Regions from separate parts of the Virgibacillus ihumii genome, predicted to be linked through region 2. Evidence: riboswitches for the same ligand, from Rfam matches in the RefSeq annotation. Region 2 holds a riboswitch; each other region holds the start of a gene.
What was found. A riboswitch is a leader RNA that binds a small molecule or an ion and turns the genes downstream of it on or off. The one in region 2 is predicted to bind S-adenosylmethionine.
Positions count from the first base shown of each region.

Region 1: another riboswitch for S-adenosylmethionine. It lies ahead of HUX68_RS00410 (5-methyltetrahydropteroyltriglutamate--homocysteine S-methyltransferase); the one in region 2 lies ahead of HUX68_RS07155 (methionine ABC transporter ATP-binding protein).
Region 3: another riboswitch for S-adenosylmethionine. It lies ahead of ssuE (NADPH-dependent FMN reductase); the one in region 2 lies ahead of HUX68_RS07155 (methionine ABC transporter ATP-binding protein).

Region 1 covers NZ_CACVAN010000001.1:69,897-72,161, forward strand. Annotated here, with positions in the region: gene HUX68_RS00410 (5-methyltetrahydropteroyltriglutamate--homocysteine S-methyltransferase) at 15-1,121, opposite strand; SAM riboswitch class I at 1,210-1,306, opposite strand; gene HUX68_RS00415 (ArsR/SmtB family transcription factor) at 1,518-1,844, shown strand; gene HUX68_RS00420 (cation diffusion facilitator family transporter) at 1,887-2,265, shown strand, end outside.
Region 2 covers NZ_CACVAN010000001.1:1,425,093-1,427,357, reverse strand. Annotated here, with positions in the region: gene gcvH (glycine cleavage system protein GcvH) at 1-147, shown strand, start outside; gene HUX68_RS07165 (toprim domain-containing protein) at 345-698, shown strand; gene HUX68_RS07160 (thioredoxin family protein) at 700-1,020, shown strand; SAM riboswitch class I at 1,087-1,198, shown strand; gene HUX68_RS07155 (methionine ABC transporter ATP-binding protein) at 1,294-2,265, shown strand, end outside.
Region 3 covers NZ_CACVAN010000001.1:2,911,374-2,913,638, forward strand. Annotated here, with positions in the region: tRNA gene HUX68_RS14220 (tRNA-Asn) at 72-146, shown strand; tRNA gene HUX68_RS14225 (tRNA-Thr) at 151-223, shown strand; gene HUX68_RS14230 (hypothetical protein) at 390-635, shown strand; SAM riboswitch class I at 795-902, shown strand; gene ssuE (NADPH-dependent FMN reductase) at 1,364-1,903, shown strand; gene HUX68_RS14240 (LLM class flavin-dependent oxidoreductase) at 1,935-2,265, shown strand, end outside.

The DNA of each region.
Region 1 (2,265 bases), 1.4 Mb from region 2:
AGCCTTTTTGGCACTTAATTCCAAATTTCACGGGCCACATCCACAACAAATTTCAGTTTTGCCCACTGCTGTTCCTCCGTAAGTTTGTTACCGTGATGGGTTGAAGCGAATCCGCATTGTGGGCTCAGACACAACTGGTTGTGTGGAACATATTCAGCCGCACCTTTTATACGCGAGATGACTTCATCTTTATTTTCCAGTTCACCCGATTTGGATGTGATAACGCCAAGTACAACGCGCGGACCACCCTCAGGAACGTATTTCAACGGATTAAAGCTGCCGGAACGATCATCATCATACTCGAGGAAAAATCCATCAACATTGCCTTTTGCAAATAATTTCGGGGCAATCCGGTCATAGCTGCCTTCAAATGCCCATGTGGAGCGGTAATTTCCCCGGCATAAGTGTACTGTTACAGTCAGGTCATCCGGTTTTTCGGCGAGGCTTTCATTGAGAACACGCACTGCCAGGTCAATCAGATAATCCCGGTCGACCATATCATCATTCCATGGAACACTGTCAGCAGCAAGCCCGGCAATATAGACATCATCCAGCTGCAAATAGCGGAGTCCTTTGTCATAAAAAGCCTGAAGCGCATCTTGATACGTCTGGATAATGTCTTCTGCATATTTTTCAACATCCGGATAAATGTCTGCATTTCGAATACCATCGTTAAAAAACATATTTGGGCTTGGGATCGCAAACTTTACAGCGGCACGTTCATCAACAATATCAAGTAGGTCGTTGACATCCCGTAAAAATGGATGACTTCGGTTAAATGAGATTTTCCCCGAATTCCGAACGTTGTATTTTTCCGTTTCCTGATCATTGAATGCATAACCCTGTTCAGGTACATATCCTTCAAATCCGTTTAAATGTTCCATAAAGTCGAGGTGGAACCAGGTTCGGCGGAATTCCCCATCACTGACAGCTTCCAGGCCGGTTTCAATTTGTTTGTCAACTGCCCGTTTGATTTCCTCATTTTCCACATCACGCAATTGTTCTGCAGAAATAGTGCCTTCTTTAAAATCCTTTCTTGCCGCATGCAGCCGCTCAGGTCGGAGCAAACTCCCAACCTGGTCTGCGCGAAAAGGTGCTTTTGTACCGATTTTGGTTGTCATCCATGTTCCTCCTTTAAGGTAACTGAATCCGAAAACATAAAAAGGCCTCTTCCAATAAGAAGAGACCTGACTGTTTTATACGTCACTCTTCTTATCTTCAAGCATTGCGCTTCTGGAATTAGCACAGTTTTATAACCGATGCTGAGGCTTCAAAGGGCCAGTCCCTCCACCTCTCTGGATAAGAATATTTCGTTATTCAGTTTAGTTTAAATAATACGATACACCTGAAGTTTTGGAATGTCAATACAAAAATTTGCAGCTCATCATCATAGACGGTTTCTTGACTTTTGAATGGTTCAATTATAAAATATGAACATATACTGATATACGCATATATTAATATTGACAACCTTCAGCCAAACATTCGAATGGTTTAGACGAGTGGGGGAATTATAAATGGCAGATCAAAATGAAGAACAGCAGATCGAACAAAAAGATTTGGATGAGGAAACATTGTTTGTTGTTTCGCAGACATTTAAAGCTTTAGGGGATCCAACCAGAATCCGGATCCTGCACTTATTATTTCATAATGAATATTCGGTGAATGGTATTGCGGAAGCGCTGCACCTGAGGCAATCTACAGTCTCACATCAGCTTCGATTCCTAAAGAACTTGCGTCTCGTGAAGTATCGCCGGGAAGGCACAACATTGTATTATTCCCATGACGATGAGCATGTTATTAACATTTTGAAGCAAACCATTGACCATGCACTGCACAGCTGATGCCAACTTTAATATGTTACATAATAGCAGGGAGGTATTCCTATGGGACACGATCATGGTCACGACCATACACATGGTGCAAATAAAAAGGCATTGATGATCAGCTTTATTATTATAACCGCATATATGATCATAGAGGCGGTTGGCGGGTTTATCACGAACAGTCTTGCTTTACTGTCAGATGCGGGTCACATGCTTAGTGACTCTGTTTCCCTTGGTGTTGGATTGATTGCTTTTGCCATGGGTGAGAAAGTAGCTAACTACAGTAAAACATATGGGTATAAACGCTTTGAAATTTTGGCAGCCTTTTTTAATGGTGTGACACTTATGGCCATTGCACTGTATATCTTCTATGAGGCATTTCAGCGGTTTACCAGCCCGCATGAAGTGGCGTCGGTCGGCATGCTTATCATCGCCATCA
Region 2 (2,265 bases):
AATGAAGAACTGGAAGACAGTCCTGAATTTGTTAATGAATCCCCGTACGACAAAGCATGGATGGTTGTAGTGGAGCCATCAGATGAATCAGAACTTGATAAACTGCTTTCACCTGAAAAATATGAAGAAATTGTAGATGAAGACTAAAGAAAAAGCGGGCTCAAGGCCTGCTTTTTTTCTTTTTGCAGATGGCAAGCTTATACGGTCGATGTTATAAAGCCTTAAAGATAGCTGAATTTTGTAATCGTAATGAATTATTGCATCGAGGCATAAAATAACAATACAGACTGGGTGCTGTGTTATAATTTAAAATGAATCTGTTTTCAGCTGGGAGCGATTTGGTGATGACGGATGATCCGGGAAAGATAATTATTGTAGAAGGTTTGACCGACAAGAAGCAAATTAAAAAGGTTATAGCGGAAGAACTGGATGTCGTTTGCACGAATGGCACACTTGGCGTTGAGCGATTTGATGAACTGCTGGAGACGTACAATTTGGACGATCGTGACGTCTATATTTTGGTGGATGAAGACAGTTCCGGAATTAAATTGCGGCGGCAGTTGACACGGGAACTTCCTCATGCCGAACATATGCATGTAAGCGGTGAATACCGCGAAGTTGCCGCAACCCCGGAACACGATATAGCAGTGGAATTGGCCGGAAAAGGTATCAGGGTCAATCCGATTTTTTTACAATAGGGTGATAAGTTTGCAGGAAGCAACTGAGGAAGTTTTGCAGCAGGAACGTTTTCTACTATATATTTACACACCATTTTGCGGAACGTGCAGTCTGGCAAAATCGATGCTGGATAAAATTGAGTCGGTACATGGCGAACATATTTTTTATGAAATGAATGCATCCCTGAATCCTGATTTGATGCAGGAGTATAAAGTGGAAAGTGTTCCGTGTCTGCTGATTAAGGACAGGGACGAGGTAAAAGAAAAGGTTTATGCATTTCGTTCCATTCCAAATATATATAACTATCTGATGAAATATAAACCTGAGTTATTTGTGAAATAATAATTGACATGCATGAAGAAGCGTGCTAATATCATTTTTATACTTTATTAATTAAATATGTGAATTCTCTTATCCTGAGCGGTGGAGGGGCTGGCCCTGCGAAACCGCGGCAACCTCAAATAATTTTTTATTTGAAAGGTGCCAATTCCTGCAAAGCATTTGCTTTGACAGATGAGAGAACGTGAAGATGCAATTTTACGTCTTTCTGTTCTCTTACGGAAAGACGTTTTTCTATTTTTTATGGCGCATAATAGTGTCTGAAGGAGGATTTTGTTGATTTTAATAGAGGGTTTAAGCAAAGTATTCACATCAAATAAGAATGAAATTACAGCTGTTGACGATTTAACCCTTTCGATAAACGAAGGAGAAATATTTGGCGTTATAGGCTACAGCGGTGCTGGAAAAAGTACGTTTGTACGGCTTTTGAACCGTTTGGAAGATCCTTCAGATGGACGGATTGTCATTAATCAGCAGGAAATTACAGCACTGAATAATAAACAGTTGCGACTGGCGCGACAGGAAATCGGGATGATCTTTCAGCATTTTAATTTACTTTGGTCGCGGACAGTAAAAGATAATATTGCATTCCCGCTCGAAATCGCCGGTGTGCCGAAGCGTGAACGTGAAGCCCGTGTAGAGGAATTAATCAAGCTGGTTGGCTTGTCCGGCAGAGATAATGCCTATCCATCACAATTGAGCGGCGGACAGAAACAGCGGGTCGGCATCGCTAGGGCACTGGCTAACCGGCCGAAAGTGCTCCTCTGTGATGAGGCTACATCAGCACTTGATCCGGAAACAACGAATGCGATTCTTGATCTTTTAGTCGACATCAATAAAAAACTCGGGCTGACTGTTATCCTGATTACCCATGAAATGCATGTAATTCGTAAAATCTGCAACCGAGTTGCGGTCATGGAAGAAGGAAAAGTTGTTGAACAGGGTGATATGCTGGATGTCTTTTTGAGACCCCAGCAACAGGTCACGAGAAAATTTGTGGAACAGGTAATGGGAACCAGTGACGAGAATGAAGGCTACACTAAGTTGATTGAAACGTATGAAAGCGGCAAAATCATCCGCTTGCACTTCATTGGGGAAACGGCGAATCAGGCATTGGTCAGTAAAGTTGCCAAAAAGTTTGCCATTGACATTAATATTTTGCAGGGGAAAATAACGCAGACACAGCGTGGGGCATATGGAACGCTGTTTGTCCAGATCGATGGCGAATTGGCTGAAATGGATAAGGCA
Region 3 (2,265 bases), 1.5 Mb from region 2:
CCAGGTTTTTGTAATATGAAATGCTATAAATAGCAGTATATTTGGGTAACATACCAATTAGTTATTATTATTCCACAGTAGCTCAGCGGTAGAGCGATCGGCTGTTAACCGATTAGTCGCAGGTTCGATTCCTGCCTGTGGAGCCATCATGCTTCCATAGCTCAGCCGGTAGAGCACTTCCATGGTAAGGAAGGGGTCAGCGGTTCGAGTCCGCTTGGAAGCTTATATTTTAAACGCTTATCCTCCAATAGGTATAGGCGTTTTTTTATAATTATTCTAAGAATGTTTGTTTTGCAGACTAAAATTTGGCTTTTTCTAACCGTCGAAGGAAAAAGACCATAAATGGGCTTTTAATTATCAAGCTGGCATAAAAAAGGGGCATTTTGTTAATGTATAAAAAATTGGTTGTTGAAATGAAGAAATCCGGATTGACAATGGAGGACCTAGCTGATTGTTTAAAAATCACGCCAAATGAGGTTTATGAAAGGATTTATCAGATTGGAACAATCTTTGATGAACATGAGGGGGAGATGAGAAATGATTTCTATTTTTCAGAAGCGCTCATAATAACGCGTACTTTTTTCCCTGGTCGCTCACCTTTTGAAGTATTTGGTGTCCTAGAGGATGAAAAATAGCAAGGGAATTACTAAATATAAACAAACAACCGCCGCCACCCTAATATCAAAACCATATAACCATTTTAATGTCATCCGATAATGGAAAACACTAATTAATTTAAAAACCCACTTGATTTATCAGACTAATTGGAATATAATGGGCTGTAATAATAAAATATCTTATCCAGAGAAGCTGAGGGATCTGGCCCTGTGAAGCTTCAGCAACCTCTGACATTGTCAGAAAGGTGCTAAATCCAGCAAGATTAATTTCTTGGAAGATAAGGGCGGATTCCAATAATCGCAAGTAACCCTCTTTTCTTATCCAAGGAAAGGGGGTTTTTTGACGCATTTTTTCGGCGTACTTTTTAGCAGATGGGGTTGGAACAAAACAAATAAATGTATAAGAAAAGACGGACAATACTCTATTTTAGCGGAGGAAATATGCGTAGACTCCTGCGGGAGGAAAGGCCTAGGTGAGACTCTGAGTGCGAAGCACGAAGAGGCTCAACAGCCGCCCGCGGTAAAGAAGACACAGCGAAAGTGATTTCCTTGAGCTGATGTCGCACTTATGCTCGAAAGTGAAAGCGAAGTATATTTCCGGAGCGGCTAGATTCCTCAACTAAGTTAATTCGTATTTTCTTTTGATAAAATACTTTTGTCCCAGCCTCATTGCATAAGTGCAACTATGGTCGTCACCCAAAGGTTTGGTGACAACCAAGTTTTCTAAACAGGAAAGGATGGTTGAAATGAGTGAAATTGTTATTTTATCAGGAAGCCCCTCTGTAACTTCACGTTCGGACCAGGTGCTGAAATATTTAGGGAACTTGTTAACAGAGGAGCATTTTACGGTGACGCATATTTCAGTCCGGGATTTGCCTTATAAAGATTTGTTTACCGGAAATTGGGAACATCCCATCGTTCAGGATATTGCGGCGATGATTCGGAAGGCAAACGGCGTGATTGTGGGATCACCTGTATATAAGGGTGCATATTCCGGAGCATTGAAGTCCTTGATTGATGTGCTGCCGCAGGATGTATTACAGCATACCCCGGTATTGCCATTGATGACGGGTGGAAGTGCTTCACATTTGTTGGCAATTGAGTATACGTTAAAGCCGGTACTTGCAACATTAAAGGGGTATAATCTGAAAGGACTTTATTTGCTGGATAGTCAAATAGATAAATATAGTGAAAACCCAATTATTGATCGGGAAATTTTGGAACGGACGAAAAAACAGTTGTATTATTTTACGGAACTAGTAAACGGCGGGGTTGTTTGGAATTAATCTAATTTGATACTGAAAGGGGCTGGATAGAATGGTAAATAAACGAATTTACTTAAATGCATTCGATATGAATACTCCAGGACATCAGTCACCGGGTCTTTGGACACACCCGGAAGATGAGTCACATCGTTATAAGGACAGCAGTTATTGGATTGAACTTGCTAAACTGTTGGAGCGCGGAAGATTTGATGCGGTATTTATTGCAGATGTGCTTGGCACGTATGATGTTTATAAAGGATCAAGAGATGCAGCGGTACGGCAGGGAGCTCAGGCACCGGTGAATGATCCGCTGCTGATTGTACCGTTAATGGCTGCGGTTACAAATCATCTCGGGTTCGGGGTAACCTCTTCCGTGACGCATG